4 regions of the Pseudoalteromonas sp. D15MCD-2 genome follow, and region 4 is predicted to be linked to each of the others. Evidence: predicted binding sites of a transcription regulator. Region 4 holds the regulator's gene; each other region holds the start of a gene.
What was found. Region 4 encodes ArgR, which controls arginine synthesis, uptake and breakdown. Its sites were predicted from a motif close to ANTGAATANNTATTCANT; they were not measured.
Positions count from the first base shown of each region.

Region 1: the regulator ArgR is predicted to act here: its motif matches at 4,314-4,331, upstream of AADY36_RS04140 (OadG family protein).
Region 2: the regulator ArgR is predicted to act here: its motif matches at 2,833-2,850, upstream of argC (N-acetyl-gamma-glutamyl-phosphate reductase).
Region 3: the regulator ArgR is predicted to act here: its motif matches at 4,768-4,785, upstream of gltB (glutamate synthase large subunit).

Region 1 is NZ_JBCFQE010000001.1:904,490-912,244, reverse strand. Features, by position in the region: gene AADY36_RS04160 (peptidoglycan DD-metalloendopeptidase family protein) at 1-669, shown strand, start outside; gene AADY36_RS04155 (hypothetical protein) at 793-969, opposite strand; gene AADY36_RS04150 (sodium ion-translocating decarboxylase subunit beta) at 1,097-2,227, opposite strand; gene oadA (sodium-extruding oxaloacetate decarboxylase subunit alpha) at 2,238-4,010, opposite strand; gene AADY36_RS04140 (OadG family protein) at 4,026-4,274, opposite strand; gene AADY36_RS04135 (DUF1328 domain-containing protein) at 4,809-4,982, shown strand; gene AADY36_RS04130 (hypothetical protein) at 5,034-5,225, shown strand; gene AADY36_RS04125 (hypothetical protein) at 5,902-6,825, opposite strand; gene AADY36_RS04120 (YcxB family protein) at 6,950-7,417, shown strand; gene csrA (carbon storage regulator CsrA) at 7,445-7,636, opposite strand; gene AADY36_RS04110 (aspartate kinase) at 7,730-7,755, opposite strand, start outside.
Region 2 is NZ_JBCFQE010000001.1:680,109-687,863, reverse strand. Features, by position in the region: gene AADY36_RS03140 (ornithine carbamoyltransferase) at 1-907, opposite strand, end outside; gene argB (acetylglutamate kinase) at 915-1,676, opposite strand; gene argC (N-acetyl-gamma-glutamyl-phosphate reductase) at 1,676-2,686, opposite strand; gene argE (acetylornithine deacetylase) at 2,908-4,059, shown strand; gene panP (pyridoxal-dependent aspartate 1-decarboxylase PanP) at 4,074-5,702, opposite strand; gene AADY36_RS03115 (bifunctional diguanylate cyclase/phosphodiesterase) at 5,951-7,755, shown strand, end outside.
Region 3 is NZ_JBCFQE010000001.1:1,537,014-1,544,768, reverse strand. Features, by position in the region: gene AADY36_RS07015 (FAD-dependent oxidoreductase) at 1-200, opposite strand, end outside; gene gltB (glutamate synthase large subunit) at 210-4,667, opposite strand; gene AADY36_RS07005 (efflux RND transporter periplasmic adaptor subunit) at 5,364-6,617, shown strand; gene AADY36_RS07000 (ABC transporter ATP-binding protein) at 6,639-7,346, shown strand; gene AADY36_RS06995 (ABC transporter permease) at 7,349-7,755, shown strand, end outside.
Region 4 is NZ_JBCFQE010000001.1:3,021,636-3,029,390, forward strand. Features, by position in the region: gene rpmA (50S ribosomal protein L27) at 1-109, opposite strand, end outside; gene rplU (50S ribosomal protein L21) at 126-437, opposite strand; gene ispB (octaprenyl diphosphate synthase) at 848-1,819, shown strand; gene mdh (malate dehydrogenase) at 1,909-2,844, opposite strand; gene argR (transcriptional regulator ArgR) at 3,070-3,537, shown strand; gene AADY36_RS13905 (Dyp-type peroxidase) at 3,534-4,433, opposite strand; gene AADY36_RS13910 (ABC transporter ATP-binding protein) at 4,495-5,538, opposite strand; gene AADY36_RS13915 (ABC transporter permease) at 5,535-7,169, opposite strand; gene AADY36_RS13920 (Fe(3+) ABC transporter substrate-binding protein) at 7,247-7,755, opposite strand, start outside.

The sequences.
Region 1 (7,755 bases), 2.1 Mb from region 4:
AAAGGTGACCAATTTGGTCTAATTTATGAAGCTCACTATGTTGATGGTGAGTACATTGGTGATGGTAAAATTATTGCCGCAGAATTTATTAACCAAGGTGAGCGTTATACCGCTATTCGCCATACTGATGGTAACTTCTACACACCTGAAGGCCGTAGCATGAAAAAAGCCTTCTTACGTGCGCCAGTTAACTTTAAGTATATTAGCTCGAGCTTTAATCCGCGTCGTTTACACCCAGTGACCAAAACGGTAAAACCTCATAACGGTATCGATTACGCAGCGCGTACCGGTACGCCAGTTGTATCATCGGGTAATGGTAAAGTGATTAAAGCAGGCTACAGTAAATACAATGGTAATTATGTATTTATTAGCCATGGCACACAGTATGTGACTAAGTACTTACACTTAAACAAAAAGATGGTTAGAACTGGTCAGAAAGTGAAACAAGGCCAGAAGATTGGTACTGTTGGTGCGACAGGTCGTGTGACGGGCCCACACTTACACTATGAATTCTTAGTAAACGGTGTTCACCGTAACCCTAAAACGGTCAAACTACCTAAATCAGAGCCTCTACCGCGCGATGAGTTAGCTAAGTTTAAACCGATTGCTGATAACTTCTTAGCGCAATTACAGCGTAACCGTGAGTTACAATTAGCGTTAAATAAGTAGTTAAGTAAACATGTAAAAGCCGCTTCAATTGAAGCGGCTTTTTTGTGCCAGAATAAATCTGGCTAAAACTATTATAGACTTTACTAAAATCAGTACTGATAGCACTGCGGGTTAATACTATTATTACCTTAAAAGAACATAGATAAGTTGAATAATCAGCGAAATCATCACCAGTGGCCAAATATACTTTGCATACTTTGTCGCGCCATCAAGCCCCATTTTAGACTGATACTTTTCAAGTAGCGGTATTAAAATAACCAAAGCAACAAAAAGGCATAATAAGATAATAAAAACATTCATGGCGGCTTCCTTACACAACTATCATTTAACTACAATTTCTTTAGGGTGACCCTAGTCTATAGGCAAAAAAAAGCGCAGTAAAATTACTGCGCCAGTCGGTTGGAAGTAAATCGACTTAATCGTGTTATTAGCCAACAATCGCTAACAAAATACCTGCTGCAACGGCACTTCCTAATACCCCTGCTACGTTTGGTCCCATGGCATGCATTAACAAGAAGTTATGCGGGTTGCTCTCAAGGCCTACCTTATTAACCACACGTGCTGCCATTGGTACCGCTGACACACCTGCTGCGCCTACTAATGGGTTGATTGGCGATTTAGAGATCTTATTAAGACCTTTTGCCATAAATACCCCTGAAGCTGTACCGATTGCAAAGGCTAAAGCACCTAACACCAAAATACCGATTGTTTCTACGGTTAAGAACTTATCGGCTGCAAGCTTTGAGCCTACCGCTAAGCCTAAGAAAATGGTGGTAATGTTGATGATTTCGTTTTGTGCACTATTGCTTAAACGATCAACCACACCTGATTCACGCATCAAGTTACCTAAGCAGAACATACCTACCAGCGGTGTTGCCGCAGGTAAAAACAAGATAGTTAAACTAAGCACCATTAATGGAAAAACAATTTTCTCTTTTTTCGATACTGTACGAAGTTGCGGCATTTGAATTTCGCGCTCTTCTTGCGTTGTTAGTGCGCGCATAATTGGCGGCTGAATAATTGGCACAAGTGCCATGTATGAATAAGCCGCTACTGCGATTGCACCAAGTAAATCAGGTGCCAACTTAGATGCTAAGAAAATAGCTGTTGGACCATCTGCCCCACCAATAATGGCGATGGCCGATGCATCCTGTAGCGAAAATTCAAAGCCAGGAATAAAGTTAAGTAGAATTGCACCAAATAAAGTAGCAAAAATACCAAACTGCGCAGCCGCGCCCAACAGCAACATACGCGGATTAGCTATCAGGGCACTAAAGTCTGTGAGTGCACCCACGCCCATAAAGATCAAAAGTGGGAATACCCCAGAGTCAATCCCGATATGGTACACGTAATATAAAAGACCACCCGGCTCAGATAACCCAGCAACTGGGATATTAGTTAAAATAGCCCCAAAGCCGATAGGTAATAACAACAGTGGCTCAAAGTTACGGGCGATTGCTAAATAGAGTAACAAGCAACCAACCGCAATCATGATCAATGCTGGAAAAGTAAAGTTAGCAATACCCGTGGCATGCCAGAGGTTTAAAACACCATCCATCCTCTGTCTCCTATGCCAGTGCGATTAGCGCATCGCCAGTGGCAACAGAGTCGCCTTCTGCTACTAATACTTCAGCTATTGTGCCTGAGTGTGCAGCGCGAACTTCTGTTTCCATTTTCATCGCTTCCATAATGATAACCACATCACCTTCATTTACTGTTTGGCCAGCTTTTACCTTCACTTTGAAAATATTGCCTGCTAACGGCGCGTTTAAGGTTTCGCTAACAGACGCTGAAGCTGACTGAGGAATTAACTCACTGTCTTTTAGGGTTACTTCTTTGAGCTCACCACCTTGCGCTACAACGACATCGTAAACTTTGCCATCAACTTTAACGCTGTATTGCTCTGCTTTTGCAGGGCTTGTAGAGGCTGGCTTAGTTTCTGACTTAGCGACTTCACCCGTTGGAATTGCTTCAAACGCATCAGGGTTGTTACGGTTTTTAATAAACTTAAGGCCGATTTGAGGGAATAATGCGTAAGTAAGCACATCATCAATCACGTCATTAGCAAGCTCTAAACCTTGCTCTTTAGCTTCACTTAATAACTCTGCTTCAAGCTTCTCAAGTTCAGGTTCAAGCTTATCAGCAGGACGGCACGTAATTGCTTCAGCCCCCTCTAGTACACGCTCTTGTAGCTCTTTATTCATTGGCGCCGGTGTTGCACCATACTCGCCTTTGAGTACACCCGCAGTTTCTTTAGTGATGGTTTTATAACGCTCGCCAGTCAACACATTAAGTACCGCTTGAGTACCTACAATTTGCGACGTTGGTGTAACTAGAGGAATGTAACCTAAGTCTTCACGAACACGCGGGATCTCAAGTAATACTTGATCAAGCTTATCAGCAGCACCTTGCTCTTTAAGCTGATTTTCCATGTTAGTTAACATACCGCCAGGTACTTGGGCTAGTAAGATACGACCATCAACACCTTTAAGGCTGCCTTCAAAAGCAGCGTATTTCTTGCGTACATCACGGAAGTAAGCGGCAATTTCTTCTAACTCATTTAAATTAAGACCGGTGTCACGCTCAGTGCCTTCTACGATTGAAACAATAGTTTCTGTGGCACTATGACCATAGGTCATACTCATTGACGAAATCGCCGTATCAAGCATATCGATACCCGCATCGATTGCTTTTTGGTAAGTTGCAGTACTTAAACCTGTCGTCGCGTGGCATTGCATTGCGATAGGAATAGATACAGTGTCTTTTAAGCCTTTGATCAACTGTTCGCAATCATATGGCTTTAATAAACCTGCCATATCTTTAATACAAATTGAATGACAACCAAGATCTTCTAGTTGTTTTGCAAGCTCAAGCCACATATCAAGCGTATGGACTGGGCTTACTGTGTACGAAATAGTACCTTGGGCATGAGCACCTACTTTAACTGCAGCTTTAATGGCAGTTTCAAGGTTACGTACATCGTTCATCGCATCGAAAATACGGAAAACATCAACACCGTTTTTGTGGGCACGCTCAACAAACTTTTCGACTACATCATCAGCATAATGACGGTAACCTAGAAGATTCTGTCCGCGTAGTAGCATTTGTTGCTTAGTGTTTGGCATTGCCGCTTTTAGCTCGCGAATACGTTGCCAAGGATCTTCACCTAAATAACGGATACACGAGTCAAACGTCGCACCACCCCATGATTCAATTGACCAGTAACCCGCATTATCGAGTTTTTCTGCCATGGGTAGCATGTCGTCTAAGCGCATACGCGTTGCCAAAAGAGACTGGTGTGCGTCACGCAATACTAATTCGGTTAATTTTAATTTAGCCATGTTTAAGCTGCCCCGTTATTTTTGTTTATTTCGAAATTGAGCAATTGCAGCGCTGATTGCTGCAATATGTGCCTGTGGCACACCCTGTTGAGGTTGAATTTTTGCTGTACGCGTAGGTTCTGCAGTTGCAGGATCATCAAATCGACCCACTACCTTTGACATTAAAGTGACTGCTGAAATCAAAATAGTCAGAAAAACAAACACGCCTACCATGCCTGTCACCATCAAACTGGCCGCAGTGGTGAGTAATCCACCTATATCCATACGACTCCCCTCGCTTACTTAAAATAAAAAGTTATTTTTGTTAAATAATTATGCACCAATAATAACAAACAAAATTCATTTGTATAGCACCATTGTAAATTGGTAAAACCAATTAAATTTAAAATAACATGACGCACATATAATTAACACCCTACTATTAGCGCATTTAAAGCCCCGTTATAGATGATATAAATAGTCAATATAGCCAAACGTTATATGTTCAGCTATTAACCAATCATAGTAAAAAGCCTAAAAACCACGCACAACAAGGTGTTAGAGCTATTACCTTACAATAAAGTTAAATTGGTCTTACCAATAATCGCAGAAATACTCTTTTTCTTCATTCAGCTCAATATGAAAAAATATCACTATGAATAAGTTACATGCTTACTCGTAAAAGTTACCAAATGATGAACCCTCTCAAGAACAACAAAAACACCCAACCCGTTGAAATATATAAAATAAAACTTATGGCACAGAACTCGCTTTAGTTACATCGAACTTAAGAAAATTTAAATAGCCAAGGAGACCACTATGTTACGCTGGACAATTACTTTTTTAGTTATCGCGTTAATCGCAGCAGTGTTAGGTTTTGGCGGTATCGCAGGAGCCGCTGCAGGCATCGCTAAGATTATCTTTTTTATATTTTTAGTATTACTAGTTATTTCGCTGGTATCAGGAGCACTTAGAGGCAGTGTCCCTAAGTAGTTAAAAGCAGATAACCACTTACTTTATTTTAAATTTACAAGGAATTTCATTATGAAAAATTCAACTTTAAAAGCCGCTACTATCGCCCTATTTTCAGGTTTATTCATCATGGGTTGTGAAGACAACTCTGCTGAAGACGCAGGTGAGCGTATTGATGAAGCAATTACTGATACACAAAATGCAGTTGAAGATGCATGTGAAGAAGTAAAAGAAGGTGTTAACGCAGAAGAAACTAACTGCTAACAACACACCTTACTTAAGAAAAGCGGCCAAGTGCCGCTTTTTTGTGTATGCAAGTTAGCAAGTTAGCAAGTTAGCAAGTTAGCAAGTTAGCAAGTTAGCAAGTTAGCAAGTTAGCAAGTTAGCAAGTTAGCAAGTTAGCAAGTTAGCAAGTTAGCAAGTTAGCAACTCTAGTCTGCCTGCTGCTTGTGTCAAGGAGCTTGCTAACTTTACTCTTTCCCCTAGAAACCCGTTAACTTGTTGGGTTTCGCTCCGTTCTACCTACGTCACGTAGGTCGCTATTTATGGCGACACATATTTTATCACTCATACTTGACGGGCTAAAGCCCGACCTACGACTTACACGTAGATTTAAGAAACATCGCGCGAAATAAATTTCACGCCTACGTGAGCCTCAAACTCGCTAACTTTACTCTTTCCCCTAGAAGCTCGCTAACTTGTTGGGTTCAGCTCCGCTCTAACCTACGTCACGTAGGTCGTCATTTATGGCGACACATAACCGTTAACATTGACGGGCTAAAGCCCGACCTACGACTTACACGTAGATTTAAGAAACATCGCGCGAAATAAATTTCACGCCTACGTGAGCCTCAAACTCGCTAACTTGTTGGGTTTTAATCTGATAGCTGACGGCTGAAAGCTGATGGCTCTGAGTGCGTCTCCGATCTACCCAACGTTATCACTCACATACCTTAGTGAGGGGCACATTTGTCGTTAAACTCGCTATATGCCACTGGCCGTCGATAAAACTCACCTTTGCGACATCACTTACAGCAAAGTCGCCAGGTACATTTAAACGCGTTAAGTTACTCGCTAGCTGCTGCTGGCAATATGGGCCGGTATCGCCATGCATTACAAGTACAGGCTTATTGGTGTGCTTTGCAAAATCGCTGATAGCATCTCGGTATATTTTAAATGCATCACAATTAGAGCGTTGTGATTCACTGCAAGCAGGTTTACTGGTCGGGTGGTAAATATCAGCCTGAAAACCAAATACATAGGCCTTAGCGTCTTGTTGAACAAGCGCTTGTTTTAACCAAGTTAAGTTGTACTTATCACGCTTGTCGGCGGCATCTAGTGCAGCGTTTTTATCACTTTTTAAAATTTGTGAGCGACCATTAAAAGTGCCCGGTATATGTAAGGTACGAAACTCAATACCATCAAACTGCCAGCGGGCATTTTCTAGCACTTCAGCTTGGGTTGCATAACCCTGAAGTTGCTGTACTTTTTTTGTATAAGCATCGTCGAACATCAAGCCTTTAACAAAGCTTAGGCGTTCAAGCTCATCAAAACGCACCGATAGCTTTTCTCGGTCGCAATCGGTCCATTCATTATCACCGGGGGTATAAATAAAAGGCTGTGTGGTCAACGACGTTAATAACGCTTTATTACTTTGCAAAAGTTTATTCGTGCAAGCAAGCGCTCCCGATTTCATGTCACCAAGATGCATTAAAAAGCCATGAGGTGTTGCTGCGATTGCCTTGGTAATTTTTCCGTCTTTGGCGAGATTGATTTCATCAATCGGGGTGTATGGCATATCGCCCATAACTAAAAAAGTATTTGTGGTCATTGCAAGTGCTAATGACATTGAACTAACAAACATACAACTTACACCTTTAAAATACGCATACCTTAAGCTCTCACAATGACAACTAAATGAAAACCAACTACGGAAGATTTTTTCTATCAATGTTAAACTGCCGCCAGCAAATTAAGTGAGCCCACAAATGACTTTAAGTACAACTTACAAATTAGATAAACCGTATTATTACGAATGCTTTGATGAGTCTTTACCTTATTCATCACAAGCTAAGCCTAAATACCCGCTATTGGTATTATTAATAACCTTAGGCTTATTAGCTTTTTATCAATTAGATAATCATTATTTAGGCAGCTTTATGATTATGCTTGCCGTGGTTGAGTGCTTATCGTTTTACTACAAACGCCCATGGTGGGTCGCAAGACAAATGATGAGTCGTGCATCGGGTAGCGAAGTGACTGTCGTATTTGATGATGAAGGCGTTAAAGCCGAAAACCCGCATAAAAGCTACCAGTTAAGCTGGCAACAAATTAGTGAGATTATTGAAACTGAGCGAGGTTATATTTTAAAGGCTCAGCGCGGTATGCAATATATTTCTAAACAAGCGCTAAATGATGAAATGACAGCAGACCTAAATAAAAGAGCCACTCAGTGAGTGGCTCTTAAAAATATCTGTCGCTGATTAAACGTTGCCCGGATTTGGGTTAGATTTCTCTGCTTGGATTCGCATGTAGATTTCTTCACGATGTACTGATACATCTTTAGGTGCATTTACACCAATGCGAACTTGATTTCCTTTAACACCAAGAACAGTAACTGTTACTTCGTCACCGATCATAAGGGTTTCACCTACTCTACGAGTTAGTATTAGCATTCTCTTGCTCCCATGTTCCAAAAAATTAAAAGATTCCGCGTCAAAAACATTCTAATGAAATATAGACTTAAAAGTAAGTAAAAACTCTAGATCTTATTCATTTTCAGTTAAAAAAACTT
Region 2 (7,755 bases), 2.3 Mb from region 4:
GATTTAATAATGTGACAAGTAGAGCATTTTGCGCGTGCATACGATTCTCTGCTTGTTGAATAATTTTTGATGCTGGGCCATCCATTACCTCAGAGGTAATTTCAAACTCACGATGCGCTGGCTGACAATGCAGTACCGTTTGCGCACCGGTTTTCTCTAGTAGGGCTTGGTTAAGCTGATATGGCATATATTTAGCTTTAACCTGCTCAAGCGGTGTTTTATCACCCATTGAAACCCAGGTATCAGCATAGACTGCATTTGCGCCAACTGCCGCCTCAATTCTGTCACTCACCATAACAGACGCACCATTCATTGCTGCAATTTGCTCTGCTTGCTTAAGAATTTGCGAATCTGGCGAACTGCCTTTAGGACAAACTGCAACAAAATCAGTACCTAAAGTGGCAGCTAATAGCATTAGAGAGTGTGTGACGTTGTTACCTTCACCTAAGTAAGCAAGCTTTAGTTTGCTAACATCACCATGGACTTCTTGCAGCGTTAAAAAGTCAGCAAGCGCTTGGCACGGGTGATATAAGTCACATAAGCTATTAACAACAGGCACCGATGAATATTCAGCAAGCGTGGTCAGTGTTTTGTGTGCATTCACGCGAGCAACAATGCCATCTGCCCAAGTTGAGATATTAAGAGCAAAGTCTTTAACTGATTCACGAGCGCCCATAGCACCATTTTGTGAATCTAAATAAACTGCGTGACCACCCAGTTTATTAATACCAATATCAAATGATAAACGAGTACGTAAGCTTGGCTTTTCAAACAATGTAACCACTGATTTGCCCGCTAATGCTTGGCTGAAGTCTGTTGGGTTTGCTTTAATTTTTTGCGCTAAGTTTAGTAATTTAAGTGCGCCCTTTTGGTCTAATTCAAGACCATTTAAGAAATTCTTTAACATGAAATACCTATGGTGTAATTTTCGTTCCTACATGTTCGCCTTTTAATAAAGCGACTAAGTTCTCTGGCTTCAGCCAGCTTGAGATATACACACCACGTCGTAAATGTTGGGCAGCAAGAAGGCTGGTCTTTACTTTGACCTCCATCCCGCCCTGAATGACTCCTTCAAGGATAAGTGTTTCGATTTGCTGCGTATTAAGTTGATGTAGAGGCTGCTTATTGGCATCAAGCACAGCTTCTACGTCTGTCATAAAAATAAGTTCTGCATTAAGCTCTTTAGCGATAGCCGCTGCAGCTTCATCTGCATTGACGTTGTACCATTGGCCATCTTCTCCAAAGCCAATAGAGCTCACTAGGGGTAAACGACCTTGTTCAAGCATGCTAGGTAGCACGCTGTCACAACTACCTGAGCACTGACCTACTTGCGCCAATACTTTAAGTTTTTCAGATACCAGTACACCCGCTTCATAAAGGCTTAAACCCACAGGTTTGTGGCCAGCGCTGATTGCTTGGCTCATCAATTGTTTATTGGCACAACCGGCAAGAGCACCAACAATATATGGCATTTGCTCATTTGGGCTAATACGTAAGCCTTGATGTTTTGCAGTTACAAAGCCGGCGTCTTTAAGCCAAGCATCAACCAAGGCTCCACCACCATGAACAATCACAAAGTTATCTTGTTGCTCAGAGGCTAAAACATCAAAAAGCGCTTTTGCGGCATCTGCGCTATTTAACACAGCACCACCGACTTTAATGATCCAAGTTTTCATTACAGCGCTCCTACTAAGCCAGTATGGTGAGGTTCACCCATGGCTAAATTAATGCACTGTAATGCTTGCCCAGCTGCACCTTTTAGAAGGTTATCAATCGCTGACATAACGATGAGTTGCTCACCTTTTTGTTGCCATGCAATATCAACAAATGGTTGCTTAGCCACGCCTTTAATGCTTGGAATTTTATTGCCAAGTAAACGAATTAACGGCTCGTTAGCTAATACTTGATAAGCCGCATTCACTTGCTCTGCAGTTACGCCTGGTTTTAATTGCACATAAATAGTTTCTAAAATTCCACGGGGGAAGTTACCCAAATGTGGCGTGAATAGCACAGGGTGACCAAGGTGCTGCTCAATCTCAGGTGTGTGTCTGTGGTTAAACAAGCCATAAGGAGCAAGTGACACTTCGCAAAAGTGCGTGTTAACACTGGCTTTTCTGCCAGCGCCTGTAACACCTGACACCGCATTAACAATAATGGCTTGATCAGCTAATAGCCCTGCTTCTTTAAGTGGTTTTAAAGAATTAAGTGCTGCTGTAGGGTAACAACCCGCTACAGCTACAAGGTTCGCTTTACTAATCGCATCGCTATTCCACTCTGCTAAACCATACGCTGCTTGCTCTAAAAGATCTGGGTGTTCATGTGCGAAACCGTAATAAGTCAGGTAATCCTCATTCCCAGCTAAACGGAAACCACCAGATAGGTCGAATACTTTTTTACCCATGGCTAAAAATTGCGGCGCAAGATCAACACTGACCTTGTGATCTGTACACAGGCATACATAGTCAGCATTGCTTTCGATATCTTTGTACGCTTCAGAAGTTAGAGGTTGTAGTGGGTACTCTAACAATCCAAGGTGCTCAGGGTATAAATCGCTTAATAATTTACCTTTATCTAAACTCCCTTCAGACACATAACATGCTTGTAGGGTCAGTTTTGGGTGCTTAGCAACTAAACTTGCTAGCTCTGCGCCGCTATAACCACTTGCGCCAATAATCACTACATTCATTGCTTACTTTTACCTATTAAATCTATTTATCGATACGCCTAAAATTACTCGCTCAATTGCGAATAAAAACACTGTCTAAAGTAATGAAATCAGGTTATCGTCGTTTCGTGTTCATCGTACAGCTTTACTAATATTTATGCTTAAAAAGTGAATTGATATTCATCATAAATACTTTTATATTGTTATGCAATTAGATTGAATAATTATTTTTGGATTTTTTTATGTCGCTACCCTCTTTTATATCTATGTATCAGCAGCTGATTGCTGCCCCTTCAATTAGTGCGATTGAAGATTCTTTGTGCATGAGCAATAAAGGGGTTATTACCTTGCTCGCAGACTGGTGTGAAAGCCTGGGTTTTACATGTGAAATCACAGAGCTTGAAAACGGTAAAGGCCGTTACAACTTATTAGCGAAACGCGGTGAAGGAGATGGCGGTTTAATGCTTGCAGGTCATACTGATACTGTGCCATTTGATGATAGCCGCTGGAACTACGATCCGTTTAAACTCAGCGAGCATGACAATAAACTTTATGGTTTAGGTAGTATTGATATGAAGGGCTTTTTTGCCTTTGTATTGCAAGCAATTAGTGAGCTTGATGCTACGAAGCAAACAGAGCCACTTTTAATTTTAGCCACAGCCGATGAAGAAACCACAATGGCGGGTGCACAACAAATTTGCCGCCACCCAGACTTAAAACCAGCGCGCTGCATCATTGGTGAGCCAACTGATATGACACCGGTATTTACTCATAAAGGTCATATGAGTACAGCCATTCGAGTAATTGGTCGCTCAGGCCATAGCTCTGATCCTGAACGTGGTTTAAACGCCATCGAAGTCATGCATAAAATGATTACAAAGTTGTTAATCATCAAAGAAGAGTTAAAGAATAAATATTCAGTTGAGCACTTTGAAATTCCGTACCCTACTTTAAACCTTGGCCATATCCATGGTGGCGATAATGCCAACCGCATTTGTGGTTGTTGTGAAATGCACATTGATATGCGGCCTTTACCTGGTTTAAGTGTGCAAGAACTACAAGCGATTTTGCTAACAGCTGCAGAAGAAATTAATGCCCAATACCCAAATGCAGTGAGCGTTATCGACATGCATGAACCTATCCCAGCATTTAGTGGTAGCACTGATACAGCACTTGTAAAGCTGGCCGAAAAAGTCTCAGGTCAACCTGCTGTCGCTGTAAACTATTGTACAGAAGCCCCTTTTATTCAACAGCTTGGCTGCGAAACCATCGTCATGGGGCCCGGCTCAATTAACCAAGCCCACCAGCCAGATGAGTTTTTGGCGATGGAAAAAATAAAACCTTCGCAAGCGATTATCAGTGACATGATTAAAGCAAGTTGCTTTAGTGAATAACCACGCTCCCTTTTCTAATCCATGTACTTACTCAAGTACTTTTTAAATACCGGATCAGTTTTCGCCAGCTCTTTTTGCTCCGCTAAAATATCTTTTAGAATTGCTTTAGAGGTTAACGGGTTGGCTAATACAACACGAAATACCACGGTAGGTTGATGGTCATATTTTGCAGGAGTTAAACGAGTACGCGATACAAAAGAACGACCCGCTTCACGCTGACGTTTTTGCATGCTTGCAGTAAAGCGATTCAACGAAGCGTAAATATCTAATTTCGTTTCTTCGTCAGCATCTTTAAGCTTCGCTTGGATTTCTTTTGGTACGTAACGATAGGTTAATAAGCAAAGCTCAGGCTCTGAGATTAACTCAAAGTCTTCATCCTGCTTGATCATGTCGGCAAAAGTGCGTGCTTTCACGATACTGCGATCAATTAGCATCTCGTAGCCTTTACGGCCAATAACACGTAAGCAAGCATGCACTAACATTGCCATACCAGGGCGGCTGCCCTCAAGGGTATGACTGCCTAAATCTTTTGAGCCTTTACGAAGAATATATTCCGCATGATGCTCAATAGCATCCGTCGCAGCTGGGTCTTTAAATAACACCAGACCAGCCCCCATTGGTACATACATTTGTTTGTGTGCATCAATGGTTATTGAATCAGCGCGTTCGATACCGCTCAATAGATGGCGGTAATTTGAAGATAATAAGGTTGAACCACCCCATGCAGCATCGACATGAAAATGACAGCCAAGTTCTTCGCTCAAATCAGCCATTTCATTTAGTGGATCTATGCTGCCTGTTTCAGTCGTCCCAGCAACACCCACGAGTGCCATTACCTTAATGCCAGAGGCTTCAAGCTCATGAGCCTTTTTACGCATCGCATCAACATCGACTTTATTATTTTCGCCGGTTGCAATTGCGACAATGTTATCGCGACCAATACCCAGTAAATCAACGGTTTTGCCTAATGAGTAATGACCTCGCTCAGAAACAAGCACAGCTAAGCCTTTATAGCCATAATGCAGCATTCCAGCGATTAACCCCTGTGCAGCAATACCTTTATAGTCACCATCCGCTTTTAATAAACGGTTGCGGGCAATCCATAGTGCAGTAATGTTAGCAACAGTGCCACCTGAACAAAATGCGCCTAATGACGTTTTCGCACTGTGCATCCATTTACTATAAAAGCTGTCGTCTTCTCCATATGCAAGGTGATGCATCATGCCCAAAACTTGTCTTTCAAGAGGCGTAAATGCCTTTGAAGTTTCAATTTTTACTAGGTTTTGGTTAAGACCGACCATTAACTTAGACAGCGGTAACACAAAATGCGGTAATGCTGAGGTCATATGGCCAATAAAGCTCGGCGCAGCGGTATGAACAGAATGAGCAACTAACTGCTCCATAATGTCTTGAGCATAGTCAGATACAAAGGTCGGCTCTTCTGGAATAGTAGCCGTTTGAAAGTCTTTTTCAATTTCGTGCAAAGGCTTTTCGATAGCAGCTATGTTCTCATTTAAGAACCCAGCTAAGTTGCTAGAAATTTCAGATTCGATTTTACTTAATGTCGAGTCTGGTGCTTCTGGCACCGTAAAAATACGAATCAAGCTTTCTTTAGAGGCGACGGCACAACGCTTTTGATCCATCCTAATACCCATAATTAGCAGCTAAAAATGCACCCGATGATGGGACATCTAAGTAAGCACTTTTGCGGCACTGTTTCTACGAAATTGGCTAACTTTACTGGAATATCACGAAAATGTCTCGCATAAAGCAAAAAAGCGCTAATTTCGATGACAAAAAAGTGATCAGTTAATGAAATTTGCAGTCATTTTATACTATCAGATACGCTTTTTTTGAGTATAATCAAACGATAACTGCAAAGGGAATCTCTATGCCCAAAGGAATGCAAAAAACCAGCTGGCTGCTATATGGCTTCGCCGCATTTTTTATTAGCTTATTTGGCTATATCTATTACACCTATGAAACCACGCGTAGTGAGATCATGGAGAATATCGATACCAAACTGCTTAATGCTGCGGTCAGTGTCAAACATATCCTAGGTGATGACTATCACAATATAGTTAATGCGGGCTTACCAATCTCTTCGGCAATATATAAAGACAAAAGCCGAGCCCTATCTGAGTATGCAAAACAAATGCAGCTTGCCTATGTGTACGCAATGGTACTGCGCGACGGCAAAGTCTATTTTAGTGCCTCGAGTTACACGCAAAAAGATCAAAACAATGGCCGCGTAACACAGTTTCTAGATGCCTACCCCGAAGCGACAGAACTCAACAAAGAAGCCTTTTTTTCGACAGAGCCGGTATTTGAGGTATCAAAAGATCAATGGGGCTATTTTAAAAGCATCTTTGTCACTTTTGTCGATGATAATGGTCACACCTATATAACTGGTGCCGACATAACCATTAGTGACTTAAATCAGCAACTGCAGCACAGTGTGACCCGTGCAATGATCACTGGCTGTTTCTTTTTCTTTATTGCAGCGCTAATTGCTGGGCTGTATTTTTTACAACTAAAACGCTCCCTCTCAACAGATGCCCGCACCGGCTTTGCTAACCATGTTGCCCTTGAATACTACATAAAAAAAACCACCAAACACCGTATGGAACTAGCAGTTATTGCCATTAATGAGTTAGAAGATATTAGCAGTTTTTATGGCACTGAAGTGAGCGACAAAGTAATGGCTAACTTGCTTAGCTATTTTCAATCAAGGATGCCTAGCGAAGGGTTTGTTTATCGATTAGCAACTAATAAAATTGCGCTATTACGAACGCATAGTGATGAGCGTAATATCGATGATGTTATTAATGCTTTTAACTATGCTATTCCTGCGTTAAAAGAGCCTTATATCTACGTGAGCTTGTATGCAGGTATTGCTACAGGTAATAAATTAATGCTGATTGAAAATGCCCATGTTGCGCTGCAACAAGCAAAGCTAAATAATCAGCGTATTGTTCGTTATGAAAATGTGTTTAAGCAGGTTGAAGAGAAGTTTAGAAGCAATGTTACGCTTGCCAAAGAAGTAAAAGAAGCCTTCGATAACAACCGTATCGTACCTTACTTTCAAGCGGTCTATAATAACCAAAGCAAACACATTGACCATTATCAATGCCTAGCCAGAATGGCCAGTGCCACGGGTCGTATTCATGCGCCAGATTACTTTATGATGGTGCTAAAGCGCTCACGTATGGACGGTCTTTTAAGGCGCACCATGTTTACTCGCTGCATTGAGCAGTTTAGAAAAACCAATGTGCGATGGAGTATCAACATTACCGCACAAGATATTCTCGACCCAAGCTTAAGCGAGTTTTTAGAGTTACAACTTAGGCGCTATCCGCAGCCTCATAATATTATTTTTCAGTTTTATGAGCGTGATGCCATTGCTTACTTTAGTGAAGTAAAAACCTTTATTAACACCCTAAAAAATAAAGGTGCTCAGGTTATTATCAATGAATTCGGCGCGGGCTTTTCAAACTTACCCCACATTAGGAAGCTAGAAATTGATGGCTTGAAGCTAGATAAAGGGTTGGTGAGCCAAATTCATACCAATACTGATAACTATCTATTTATTGAAAACTTGGTGAAATATGCTCAGCAATTAAAATTAGATGTAATTGCTGAGCAAGTTGAGAACGAACAAATAGCTGACGCGCTTGCTCGAGCAGGTGTTACTTT
Region 3 (7,755 bases), 1.5 Mb from region 4:
TGTGGAATATAGTTATGTACTGGGCATTTCCATTCACAGTACGGGTTACCACAATCTAAACAGCGATCCGCCTGTGAGTTAACTTGTGTCTCAGAAAACGGCTCGTAGATTTCTACGAAAGATTGTTTACGTGCTGAAATTGGCTTTTTACGCGGATCTACACGTTGTACATCGATAAACTGGTATACATTTTCGCTCATACTACCCCCTTACTGAGCCTGAACACGAAGCTCTGCGCTGCTGCGCGCTCGGTGTCCGAGTAAACTTTTTACATCACTAGATTTTGGCTTAACTAATTTAAACATTGGCATGTATAAATCGAAGTTAGCTAAAATCTGCTCAGCGCGGTTTGAGCCTGTAAGCTCTAAATGCTCAGCAATGAGACCGCGTAAATGTTCTTGGTGTGACGCCAACCCTTCAAGCGTAACAATTTCAACAAGCTCAGGGTTAATGCGTTTTTCAAAGTCATTGCCTTCATCAAGAATATAAGCAAAACCACCTGTCATACCTGCACCAAAGTTGATACCCACTTTGCCAAGTACGCAAACCACACCACCTGTCATGTATTCACAGCCGTTGTCACCAACACCTTCTACAACCGCTTGCACGCCTGAGTTACGCACTGCAAAACGCTCACCAGCGCAGCCTGCAGCAAATAATTTACCGCCCGTTGCACCATATAAACAGGTATTACCGGCAATGGTTGCTTTGTGGCTTTCAAAAGATGAACCCAGCGGTGGGCGAATTACTAGCTTACCGCCAGCCATGCCTTTACCAACATAGTCATTGGCATCACCAACGAGTGTCATTTCAAGGCCGCCAGCGTTCCATACACCAAAGGATTGTCCCGCTGTACCATGAAGCTCAATAGAGACAGGATCAGCAGCCATACCTTGGTTACCATGTTTAGAAGCGATATAGCCAGACAACATAGCGCCCACTGAGCGATCAGTATTGCAAATACGGTTAACCAGTGAGATACCCGACTTTTCGTCAATTGCTTGCTTGGCTTTTTCAAGCAAGGTTTCATTTAGCTGACCTAAGTAGTGTGAGCTATTTGGCGCACTACAATACAAGGTTTCACCCGTAGGGTTGTTAGGCACAGCAATCACAGACGACAGATCTACTTTCTTTTGTTTCTCTGTGTTGCCTTCAATTGCTTCAAGTAAGTCCAAACGACCAATTAAATCAGTTAAACGAGTTACACCTAAGCTTGCCATAATTTGGCGCGCTTCTTCGGCTATAAACTTGAAGTAGTTCATCGCCATTTCTGGCAGGCCATGATAATGCTTTTGGCGCAGCGTATCGTCTTGCGTTGCAACACCGGTCGCACAGTTATTTAAGTGACAAATACGTAAGTATTTACAACCTAGTGCCACCATAGGGCCCGTACCAAAGCCAAAGCTTTCAGCACCTAAAATAGCCGCCTTAATAATATCTAGACCCGTTTTCAGACCACCATCTGTTTGTAGGCGAATACGGTGACGTAAACCATTTTCTACCAACGCTTGCTGGGTTTCAGCAAGACCAAGCTCCCAAGGGCTACCTGCATACTTAACAGAAGTAAGCGGGCTTGCACCTGTACCACCGTCATAACCAGCAATGGTAATTAAATCTGCATAGGCTTTAGCTACGCCTGTTGCGATAGTACCTACACCCGGCTCAGAAACGAGTTTCACCGAAATTAGTGCATCTGGGTTTACTTGTTTTAAATCGAAAATAAGCTGGGCTAAATCTTCAATCGAGTAAATATCGTGATGCGGCGGAGGCGAAATCAAGGTCACACCTGGCACTGAATAACGTAATTTTGCAATATACGGCGTTACTTTTTCACCCGGTAATTGACCACCCTCACCTGGTTTTGCACCTTGCGCCACTTTAATCTGAATGACATCAGCGCTGCGTAAGTAATGTGGTGTAACACCAAAACGGCCCGAAGCAACTTGCTTAATACGTGAGTTTTTCTCTGTACCGTAGCGAAGCTTGTCTTCACCACCTTCACCTGAGTTTGAACAACCACCTAAGCGGTTCATTGCAATCGCGAGTGCTTCATGCGCTTCTGGCGATAATGCACCAATACTCATTGCGGCTGAGTCAAAACGTTTGTACAGCTCAGTTGCAGGCTCTACGTCGTCAACACTCACACCCGTATCAGGAATTTTAACCGCCAGCATGTCACGTAAATTGGTGATCGGGCGGTTATTTACTAAATCAGCATATGCCAAGTAGTCTTTATAATCCCCAGAGCGCACTGCTTTTTGTAGTGTTTGAATTACATCTGGGTTATAAGCATGGTACTCACCACCGTGAACATATTTTAGTAAGCCACCATGACTTAATAACTTACGTTTACTAAATGCCAGCTTATGAAGTTTACGTTGGTCATCATCAAAATCAGTGAAACACGCCCCTTTAATACGACTAGCTACACCGTTAAAACAGGTTTCTACAACCGCATCTGATAATCCAACTGCCTCAAATAACATTGAGCAGCGGTACGAAGCGACAGTACTGATACCCATTTTTGACATAATTTTATACAGACCCTTATTAATCGCATTACGATAAGCAAGCGTTACTTCGCAATAGCTCTTGTTCAGGGTCTTTTTGTCGCTCATTGCAACTAATGATTCATAAGCAAGGTACGGATAAATTGCCGTTGCACCAAAACCAAGTAATACCGCAAATTGATGCGCATCACGGACACTGCCCGATTCGATGATGATATTAGATTCACAACGTAAGTTATTATCGACTAAACGCTTTTGAATTGAACCAACCGCCATCGCCGCAGGAATCGGCAAATGAGTTTCGCTAAAGTTACGGTCACTTAAAATAAGCATGACACAGCCTGACGCTGCTTTTTCTTGTGCTTCATCACAAATACGTGTGATTGCGTTTTCTAAGCCTTCTTCCAACGTGTAAGTGATATCAATTTTACAGTAGCTGTAATGCTCATCGTCAGCATTGATCAGCTGTTGCATATCAGCGTACATCAAAATCGGCGTCTCAAACTGTAAACGCTTAGCGTGGCCGGTTGTTTCGTTAAATACGTTTTGCTCACTACCAATACAAGTTGCCAGTGACATAACGTGATTTTCACGAAGTGGGTCAATCGGTGGATTAGTTACTTGCGCAAATTTTTGTCGGAAGTAATCGAACAGTGAACGATGACCTTCTGACAGTACCGCAAATGGTGTGTCATCACCCATTGAACCCGTTGCTTCTTGACCATTTTCACCCATTACACGAATAACGCTATCAAGCTCTTCGTTGGTGTAGCCAAACATTTTTTGATACTTAAGCAGTGTTTCGTCATCAAATGAACGGTTACCCGCATCTTTTTCAGATAACTGTTCAAATGGCGTTAAACGCTTAACGTTAGCTTCAAGCCATGCTTTATATGGATGGCGTGACTTAAGATCTTGGTCAATCTCATCTGAATGCCAAATTTTACCTTGATGAGTATCAATAACTAATAACTCACCAGGGCCAACACGGCCTTTCTCAACCACTTCGTCTGGCGCGTAGTCCCAAATACCTACTTCTGAGGCAAGGGTAATAAAACCATCTTGAGTGATGACATAGCGCGCAGGGCGTAAACCGTTACGGTCAAGGTTACAAGCGGCAAAACGACCGTCAGACATTACAATACCAGCGGGGCCATCCCATGGTTCCATATGCATTGAGTTAAAGTCGTAGAATGCACGTAGGTCATCATCCATAGCACGGTTTTTTTGCCAAGCTGGCGGCACAAGCATACGCATTGCACGGAATAAATCCATGCCACCGGCTAAGAACAACTCAAGCATATTATCTAAGCTAGAAGAGTCTGAGCCGCTTTCGTTAACGAATGGTGCTGCTGATTGCAAATCAGGAATAAGTGGTGAGGCAAACTTATACGCACGGGCACGAGCCCATTGGCGGTTACCTTGAATCGTATTAATTTCACCATTATGCGCTAAATAGCGGAATGGTTGCGCCAGTGGCCAACGAGGTTGTGTATTAGTAGAGAAACGTTGGTGAAATACACAAATCGCACTGGTCATGCGAATGTCAGCTAGGTCTAAATAAAAGTTAGGTAAGTCTACAGGCATCATTAAGCCTTTATAGACAGTAACTAAACCAGATAAGCTGGCAATATAAAAATGTTCATCATTTACGAGGCGCTTTTCAGCACGACGACGCGCTACATATAAACGACGTTCTAAATCTTTTGGACGCCAGCCTTCTGGTGCGCTTACAAAAATTTGTTCAAAGCCGGGTAGTTGTTTTTTTGCAATTGGCCCTAAACATGATGCATCGGTAGGTACTACACGCCAGCCTTGAATGCTCAAGGTTTCTTTTTCGAGTTCTTCACTCAACACATCTTTAGCTGTTTGCGCAAGTACAGGATCAGCATTTAAAAATACCATGCCAACGGCGTAGTTCTTTCCTAGATGCCAATCATGTTCGCTGGCAATAGCACGAAAGAAGCTATCAGGTTTTTGCATTAATAAACCACAGCCATCACCTGTTTTACCATCAGCAGAAATACCACCACGGTGTTCCATGCGATCTAAGCCAGTGATTGCTGTTCGAATCAAGCGGTGACTCGCCTGACCATTGACCTGGGCTATTAAGCCAAAGCCACAATTATCTTTTTCTAATTTTGAGTCGTATAACATAGACCCCTCCCCTTGCTACAACGACTAGCGGTTCAGTCTTTTGTGACAGTGCTAGCAGACGAACAAAACTATCGCCAAATACCTCATGAGTCAATAGAGTTTTGAATACATATTCATATTCATGAATATTTCTCACTTAAAGCACTTTTTAAATTCTATGCTATTTTTTTACATTTAGTCGCATTTTACCCGTTATTTTTTTATGACACTGGTGTCAAATTTAACAACTTGTAAAAAAACAATCTAAAAACCCGCCGCTTTACGTTAACGTAAACTGCGCTTTATTTTGAATAATTATTCACATTATGAATATCAATGCAGTTTTTTACGGGGTGTCGCCTAGCCTAACTGCATCATTATTTACTCTTGGCTTTAGCATAGTTACAAACTATGTATCTGAGCAGACTACCTTAGTCGCAATGACCGAGTTTCTTTACCCTTGCGTCAACAATAAGCAATCTAAAAGTGTCCGCTGCGGACACTTTTTCTGTCCGCGGACAGACATCAATCCATTCTTCAAAAATAAAATCATTAAAAATCAATATATTAAAAATTGGCATGCTACTGGTATAGATAAGACATCAGCGAAATTGAGGATTTCAAAATGTTCACTATCAGTTTGTTTATGGCTTCTCCACTTACCATGCTTGCCGTTGGCTTCATGATTGTGTGTTTTGAGAATCGTAAGGAGTTATGATGATTAAGGATACCAGTGCCCAAGATATTACCGTGGCTAAGAAAAACACCATTAAAAAGCCACTTATAATAGCTGCAGGTGTAATACTTGTTGGTTCGCTCGGCTTTCAAGCATTGTTTGCCAGTAACGATGGCAGCATTTCGGTTGATGCAGCAAGCCTACAAATTAGTGAAGTAAGCCAAAAGACACTTACTAGAGATGTGGCAGCGAGCGGTAAAATCGTTGCAGCTAATGCGCCAAAGGTTTACAGCCCAGAACGCGGCTTTGTCGATTTAAAAGTAAAAGCCGGTGATAGCGTTGAAGTAAATGAAGTGATCGCAACCGTAACCAGCCCTGAGCTGACTAACGAACTAAAACAGCAACAATCAGTATTAGCGCGATTAGAAGGCGAGTTACAACGAAAACAACTTGAAGCGCGCAGACAAAAACTAAGCCTGACTAAAGCGCTAGATTTAGCGCAAGTTGAGTTAAATGCCGCAGATAGAGAAAACCGCCGAGCTAAAATCTCTATCGAGAAACATTTAATTAGCCAAATAGATTTAGAAAAAGCCGTTGATGACTTAGCCCGTGCCAAGCTTTCATATAAGCACGCCGAGCAAGAAGTCAGCTTAGCTAAAGATACCCTCGCATTTGAGCTAAAAGCAGCAGAGCGTGATCTGGCACGTCAACAACTAATTGTGGATGACTTACTCAGACAAGTAAATGAACTCACTATTACCGCGAGTGTAAGCGGCATTGTGGGTAACTTATTAGTGCAACAAAAAGAAGCGGTCACACAAAGCCAACCATTAATGACATTGGTCGATTTAAGTAACTTTGAAGCAGAACTGCAAGTACCAGAAAGCTACGCCAATGAGCTGGGTCTTGGTATGCAAGTTGAGCTTACTTTAGGTGCTCGTCATGTCACAGGCACGCTATCGGCTATATCACCTGAAGTAAATAATCGCGAGGTCACAACCCGCGTACGCTTTGACAATGAGATTTCTGGCATTCGCCAAAACCAACGCTTAACCGCACGTATTTTACTAGAGAATCGCGACGATGTATTGCAAGTGAAACGCGGCGCATTCTTACAACAAGGTGGCACCTATGCTTATAAAGTTGATGGTGACATGGCTTATTTAATCGATATAAAAACCGGTGCAAGCAGTATCAATGCTGTCGAGATAATTGAAGGTGTAGAGCCTGGCGATAAGTTAATTATCTCAAACTACGATCGCTTTAAAAAAGCACCCACACTGGTTTTACGCTAACAAATAAAAGGAATAATCAACATGCTTACAATGAACAACATCAGCAAAGTGTATCAAACAGATATGGTACAAACGCATGCCCTTCGCGACTTTAATCTACAAGTTGAAGAAGGTGAATTTATTGCCGTAACGGGCCCAAGTGGCTCAGGTAAAACCACATTTTTAAACATCGCCGGTATGTTAGAACCATTTAGCGAAGGCCAATACATGTTAGACGGTATTGATGTGGGTAAGCTCAACGACAACCAGCGTGCTGACTTACGTAATCAAAAAATTGGTTTTATTTTCCAAGGATTCAACCTAATTCCAGATTTGAACCTCTATGAAAATATTGAAGTACCACTGCGTTATCGTGGTATTAAGGCCGCCGAGCGTAAGCGCCGTATTGAGCAATGCCTAGAGCAAGTTGGTTTAGCATCACGCGCTAAGCACTTACCGCAACAACTTTCTGGTGGCCAACAACAACGTGTGGCCATTGCCAGAGCCCTTGCTGGTGAACCGCGTTTTTTACTTGCCGATGAGCCAACTGGTAATTTAGATAGTTTAATGGCGCGTCAAGTGATGGAGCTACTTGAGCAAATCAACCGTGATGGCGCAACTATCATCATGGTTACCCATGATCCAGAGCTTGCCCGCAGAGCACCACGTAACATCCAAGTTGTTGATGGCCAACTAGCTGACTTCACCTTGTATCAAGGCACTCAAAACCTTAAAGCGGCTGGAGTGTAACCATGTTCCTTCATTATTTAGATTTGAGCTGGCGCAGCTTTAAGCGCACGCCACTTGTGAGCTTTTTAATGGTATTGGCCATTGCTATTGGTATTGGCGTAACCATGACCAGTTTATCTGTGTATCACATGATGTCGGCAGACCCTATTCCTGAAAAAAGTAGTGACCTTTATTCTGTGCAGTTACAAACCATGGATGAAGGCCGTACGTGGTGGACAGTAGATAATATGCCACTGCAATTAACCTATCAAGATGCTGTTAACCTTAATCAGGCCAAAGCAGGTGGTAAACGTGTCACTATGGTTAGAACGGGTTTTTCGGTTTATTTAGACTCAGACAAAGTAAAACCATTTATTGGTCAAGCACGCCTAACCACGCCTGATTTTTTCGAGATGTTTAACCTATCGTT
Region 4 (7,755 bases):
TGATGCTACCCGCTAGAACTGATTCGCCACCAAAACGCTTAACACCTAGGCGTTTGCTTTCTGAATCGCGACCGTTACGAGTACTACCAGCTGCTTTTTTATGTGCCATTTCTCAGTACCTCTAATTAAGCGCTAATGCCAGTGATTTTAACTTCAGTGAACCATTGACGATGGCCCATTTGCTTACGAGAATGCTTACGACGTCTAAATTTAACAATCTTAACTTTCTCACCGCGACCGTGTGAAACAACCTCAGCTGTTACTTTACCACCGTTTACGAACGGTACACCGATCTCGATTTTCTCACCATCAGCAACTAAAAGTACTGAATCAAATTCAACTGCTGCACCAGTTTCAACGTCTAATTTCTCAAGACGAATTGTTTGACCTTCAGTCACACGGTGCTGTTTACCACCACTTTGGAAAACCGCGTACATAATTAACTCCGTCTGTGCGCCCTCAAATCGACGCAACTAAAATATTCTTCAATAGGGCGCGAAGTTTACGCTAATGTGCAAAAACTAGCAAGCCTCTTTTTCGATAAAATGAATAAAAAATAGCTGCATTGAGAGCAATTCAATATTTTCCCCTATTCTATCCTAAAAACACCACATGCCAAGCGGTTTTTACGATCTCATGACAATTAAATTACGCTAATAATACGCACCTTGAAAATTCAAAAAGCTGATCACTTATTAATCAAGACTATAAATTTATCTTGGCTAAATTGATCTCAAATAAAAAACTTTACAGTGTTTTTTTACTGAATCATCACAAAATATCGAGCAAGCGCTTTTTTTGTTGTACAATCAGCCCCGTATACCCATAAATATTGGCTCGGAGATCAATGGATATAAAAGCTATCCAGACGTTAATCGAAAATGAAATGGATGACGTCAATCAACTTATACATGCCCAAATGCGCTCAGATGTCGCATTGGTTAACCAACTCGGTTTATACATAGTAAACAGTGGCGGTAAACGCGTTCGTCCTATGTTGGCCATTTTAGCGGCAAAAGCACTTGGTTATGAGGGCAAAGACCATATTACGCTTGCCACTATCATCGAATTTATTCATACCGCAACTTTATTGCATGACGACGTTGTCGACGAGTCACATTTGCGCCGTGGTACGCCTACAGCCAACGCAGAGTTTGGTAATGCAGCGAGCGTTTTGGTGGGTGACTTTATCTATACACGTTCATTTCAGCTTATGGTTGGCCTAGGTAAAATGCCAATCATGCAAATTTTAGCTGATGCAACCAATGTCATCGCTGAAGGTGAAGTATTACAGCTAATGAATTGTAATGACCCTGACACGACAGAACAAAGCTATATGCAGGTTATTTACAGCAAAACGGCAAAATTGTTCGAAGCTGCAACCGGCCTTGCTGCAATTATTACCGAGCAAGACGAACAAACCCTTGAAGCATTAAACTTATACGGTATGCATCTTGGCACTGCATTCCAATTAGTGGATGATGTTCTAGATTACAATGCTGATGCCGAGCAACTTGGTAAAAACATTGGCGATGATTTAGCTGAAGGTAAACCTACCCTACCGCTTATCTACGCAATGCAAAAAGGCACACCAGAGCAAGTTAAGCTAGTACGCGAAGCAATTGAACTTGGTAATGGTATGGAGCACTTAGAGAGCATTCTAGCGGCATTAGCTGACACTAAGGCCCTTGAGTTTGCAATGCAAAAAGCTGAGCAAGAAGCTGACAAAGCAATTGCTTGTATTGCGTTCTTACCAGATACACCGTACAAACAAGCCTTAGAGAGTTTGGCCCGTATCGCCGTTGCCCGCGATCACTAAACGCTATTTATTCGAGCCATTAAAAAAGCCTGCATTTGCAGGCTTTTTTGTTTTCGGCGATTTAAAAAATCGCCTATCATCTGTCGGAATTAACCGTTGATGAAATCAACACCTTCTTGGATGTCTTTGTTAAGTGTAGCTAGCATGTCGTTTTTAGCTTGCTCTTCGAATGCACTTAACTCACCGTAAGAAAGGATTTCTTCAACGCCGTTTTTACCTAGACGAACTGGGTGTGCGAAGTATGCTGCGTCACCGTTTTCAACTGCAACGTATGCGTAATCAACTACTTCTTCACCTTGTAAGCCTTTAACTAAAGACATACAGAAGCGTGCTGCAGCAGCACCCATTGAAAGAGTCGCTGAACCGCCACCCGCTTTAGCGTTAACAACTTCAGTACCAGCGTTTTGGATACGTGGAGTTAATGCTGCAACTTCTTCGTCAGTGAAAGTAACACCTTCAACTTGAGATAGAAGAGGAAGAATTGTAGTACCTGAGTGACCGCCGATCACTGGAACTTTAACATCAGTTGCGCTTAAACCTTTAAGTTCAGCAACAAATGCTTCTGAACGGATCACGTCAAGCGTTGTGATACCGAATACACGGTTAGCATCGTAAGTACCCGCTTTTTTGAATACTTCAGCAACGATTGGCACAGTGCCGTTTACTGGGTTAGTGATGATACCTACTAACGCTTTAGGACAGTTTTTAACGATGCCTTCAGCTAATGTTTTGATGATACCTGCGTTTACGTTGAAAAGGTCCGCACGGTCCATGCCTGGCTTACGTGGCATACCCGCTGGGATAAGAACGATATCACAACCAGCTAATGCTGCGTCTAGGCTGTCAGCACCAAAGCCTTCAACTTTAACGTCTGTTGGGATGTGAGAAAGATCAACCGCTACACCAGGAACAACAGGGGCAACATCGTATAACGATAATTCAGAACCTGCAGGTAAACTTGTTTTTAATAATAAAGACAATGCTTGGCCGATACCGCCAGCTGCGCCTAAAACAGCAACTTTCATTGGAATTCTCCGTAATTTGAGGTAGGAAATATTTGTGGCCCTAAAGATAATGAAATTAGCGACTAAAAACAAATTTATCCTGCTTATTTCGCGTATAATTTCGACCATAGTTGTAAACTTGGCTGTAAAGACACAGCATTTTGGACGACTTTGTAAACTAATACTGCATAAATATGCAGAGTTGTGTAGAATTACCTTACATTTTATGAATAAAGAAACGGCAACATGCAACCACAAGACAAACAAGAAGCACTGATCAAAGCGTTTAAAGCGCTATTAAAAGAAGAAAACTTCGGCTCACAAGGTGAGATTGTCGAAGCATTAAAAGAGCAAGGCTTTGATAATATTAGTCAAAGTAAAGTCTCTCGCATGTTAAGCAAGTTCGGTGCAGTACGTACTCGTAATGCAAAACAAGAAATGGTCTATTGTTTACCGGCTGAAATGGGTGTGCCAACAGCGAAAAGCCCACTGCGTCAGCTTGTTATTGATATTATGCATAACGAAATGATGATTATTATTCGCACCAGTCCAGGCGCAGCACAATTAATTGCTCGTTTACTTGATTCACTCGGTAAAGCAGATGGCGTACTAGGTACCATTGCAGGCGACGACACTATTTTTATCGCCCCTGCGAAGATTTCTGAAATCGATGTAACGCTTGATCGCGTACGCACTTTATTCGATACCGTTTAAAGTTGCTTTAAGAAGTTTACAGACGGGGCGAAAAACGCAGATCCCATATCGGCTTGAGTAAAATCGAGCCAATGATCATAGCAATCGCCCTGCCCCAAGCGACTCTTTAATACCTGCTCAAACGCATCCCCTTGCGCAGCACACGAAACCATTAAAATTCCCTGCTTATGCACATCACCAAATGGCATGCTTTGGTTTAGCAAAAGTGGCTGGCCATGCTCATCTTTTAATTCACTACGAACCGCATGACTGGTTTCTACAGCAGGCACAATCAAGGTATTATCTAGACGCGTGCGCCCCATGATTTGCTCTTGCTCAGACAACGATAAATGCTGCCAGACACTCAAATCATGCACAAAGCGCTGAACATGAATATAACTGCCTTGGTCTTCAAAATGACCCGGTTTATCGATAAGTGCTGTACTACGTTTTTGACGGCCATGGGGTGTATCGCCTGCATAAATGAAGCCGTTAAAATCACGTCCATCTAAAAACCGAAAATTACGGACCTGCTCCACCAGCTCAACATCCGGTGTTAATAATTTTAGAATTTGCAGAGCAAATAGATGGTTTACATCTTCACGGTCTGAACGAATTTGCACAAACAAGTCAAATGGCTGCGCACTAATCACATGCTCACTATGAGTCACATTCGGAAAGCTTTGCAATTGGCTAGGGATAAACTCGGGCAGAATATGCGGCCAATACTGAGCGCCAAGGGCAACCACACACGATAGCATGGCTTCTGAGAACTGATCAGCAAACTCATCTTGAATGACGCTAACGCGTTTTAGTTTTTTACGTAATGACTCATCATGGCCATCGTAAACATTAAAAAACAGGTGCAAACCATGTAAGTTTGCTTCAGCACAAATCCCAGATTGCGCTTGCGCCATAGTGAATCCTTAGCTTCTCGTTATTTGCACAAAGCCAAGGATTCAAGATTGTTATTTATTACTAATCATGAAAAAAATTGACTGTGTGCGGCATTATTTTTATTTTTACAGGCTGCTCAACAGCTAACACGCGGTCTTGCTCTGCAGCAACTTCACACTCTTGCCCTGCAATATTGATACGATAAACATAACGCGTACCGATAAAGCGCCTGTGCAAGATAGTTAAACTGTTTGCGTCACTGTGCGCAGCTTCACACAACTGAATATGATGCGGCCTTATATACACTTGGCCTTGCTGACAATCTGCATTGTTCGCCGTCAAAGAGTGAACCACACCAAACGCCGTCTCATATTCAGTTGGCGTTAATACTTTTGCCGTTAAGTATATGCCCGTACCAAGAAACTCTGCAACCACCTTTGAGTTAGGTTGGCTAAATAACTGCTCAGGAGAGCCTTGTTGGGCGATTTTTCCACCATGCATAACCGCAAGCGTGTCGGCAAACGCGAAAGCTTCTTCCTTCGAGTGAGTAACAAATACCGCAGAAACCTGCTGATCTTTAATAATGCGACGTATATCGGCAATAAGCTCAAAACGCACTTGTGTATCAATATTCGAAAATGGCTCATCAAGTAGTAATAAACTTGGTTTGTAAGCAAGTGCACGGGCTATTGCCACTCGTTGCTGCTGTCCACCAGAAAGCTGATGCGGATATCGCTGTGCACAACCATCGAGTTTAACAAGGCTAAGCATTTCATCTACACGCTCGCGCTTTTGCGCTTTACTCATATTGCTTAGGCCAAACGCAATGTTGTCGCTTACCGTTAAATGAGGAAACAACGCATAGTCTTGGAACATCATGCCAATATTACGTCTTTCCGGTGCAACAAACAGCCCACTATCGTTAACCACTTTTGAATCAATACTCATATAGCCTTGCTCAGGCTGTAAAATCCCGGCAATTGCCTTTAAGGTAGTAGTTTTGCCGCAGCCACTTGCGCCAAGCAAACAGACGATTTCATCTTGTTCAACATTGAGGTTTAGTTCACTCAACACCTGAGTCGCATTGTACTGATAAGCTAAGTCTTTAATTATCAAATGACTCATGAGTGATTTTGCTCCATCGAACGATTAACGAAATACAAAGGGATTAACCCAACTAACACGATAAACAAGGCTGAAATTGACGCAAGCTCCAATTGCTCATCACTAACATATTGAAAAACATGAGTTGCCAGGGTTTCAAAATTAAAAGGTCTGAGTAATAAAGCCGCAGGTAACTCTTTCATGCATTCAATAAACACTAACAAGCCAGCTGTTAGAATGCCGCGTTTTAATAGCGGTAAATGTACTCGCCAAAGGGTTTGTAAGGGCCCTTTGCCCATTGATTGACTGGCCATATCTAGCGATGGGCTAATACGTAAAAAACTGCTTTCAAGCGCGCCATTCGCAATCGCATAAAAACGAACAACATAAGCAAAAATCATCGCAAATAAAGTGCCGCTCAAAAGTAATCCTGGTGATAAACCAAAAGGCTCAAGCCAATTGTTTAACGCATCATCCAGCTGAGTTAATGGTAGTAATACGGCAATAGCTAACACAGTACCAGGTAAGGCGTAGCCAGTACTTGCTAAACGTCCTGGGATCAAAGGGTAAGCTTGTTTCGCAATGCGCTGATAAAACAATACCAATAAGCTCAATAGGATAGTTGCAATGCTCACCACAACAGCCACTTTAAAACTTTGCCAAGCGTAATTAAAAAATGCCCCATTCCATGCTTCATCTGCATAGACAATGGCGTATTTAACTAACACCCCAACCGGTAGGATAAAAGCCAATACCAGCACAACTGTGCAAGCCAAGCTTGCAGCCCATGCGGCACTGCCTTTTAAGCGATACAAGGTTGCACTGTTAACGCTTGACTGACGTTCATACACAGCTTGATTGCGACGACTAAAGCGTTCAACCATAATGGTTAAAAACAAAATCAATAACATGATACCTGAAATTTTCGCCGCTGCCGTTAATGAGTAATAGCCAAGCCACGTATCGTATACAGCGGTAGTGAGCGTACTTACAGCAAAGTAATTGACGGTAGCAAAATCAGCCATGGCCTCCATACTGATTAATGTAACCCCTGCCACAATCGCCCCACGACCAAGAGGCAAACTAACGCGTAAAAAGCTTTGTAATGGTGATAGACCCATCAGCTGACTAGCTTGTACTAGTTTAAAAGACTGCTCTCTGAGTGCCGTTTTAAAAATAAGGAATAAGTAAGGATAGAGTACCAAGGCAATCATAATAATAGCCCCAGATAATGTACGAATATCAAAAAACCAGTAATCGTCTGGTGACTGCCAACCAAACCAGTCTCGAAGGGCGATTTGTACTGGCCCAGCGTAATCTAGTAAGTCAGTATACACATAGGCGATTAGATAAGTTGGCATTGCTAATGGCAGCATTAATGCCCATTCAAATTGCTTACGCCCAGGAAACTCACAATATGCAGTTAACCAAGCTAACGGCAATGCTATTACACAGCTCAGCAGCCCTACCCCTGCAATGAGTATGAGAGTATTACGGGTATAATCCCACAGCACAGTATCGAAAAGGTGCTGAAATACATCTGAATCTCCTTGCAGAGATTCAAATAGTAAAAAGCCTAATGGCGTAACAAGCAACAGGCCAATAAGCCAGGCTATAAGCTGCCAACGCGACAGCGAAAACTTCACATGCATAAGTGGATTAATACCAGATAAAATAAAAGCTGTTAAAAAACAGCTTTTATAAAAATGTGTTACGAGAAATATCCTCGTTATAAATCAAACTTTACTTCGTCAATCAGCTTCAGTGCCACAGGGCGATATTTGCTGATCTCATCAAGAGGAAGGCTATCTTCTTTAAACTCACCCCATGATGCAACCATCTCAGATAATGCAACCCCTTGCTTTACAGGGTATTCCATATTAACTGAAGCATACATATTTTGCGCCTTATTGTCGGTCATATACTCAACCAGTTTCAAGGCATTTTCAGGGTTTTTAGCATAACGGGTCATAACAACGCCCGATACATTGATATGAGAGCCACGGTTTGTTTGGTTAGGGAAGTTAATATAAACCGCTTCAGCCCATGATTTTTGCTGCTCATCTTGCATCATTTTGCCAAAATAATAGCTGTTGCCTAACGCCAGATCGCATAAACCTTCTTTTACGGCTTTGACTTGCGCTCTGTCATTACCTTGCGGCTTACGTGCTAAATTGGCTTTTACGCCCTCAAGCCATTGCTTAGTTTTTGCTTCGCCATGGTGAGCAACCATAGAAG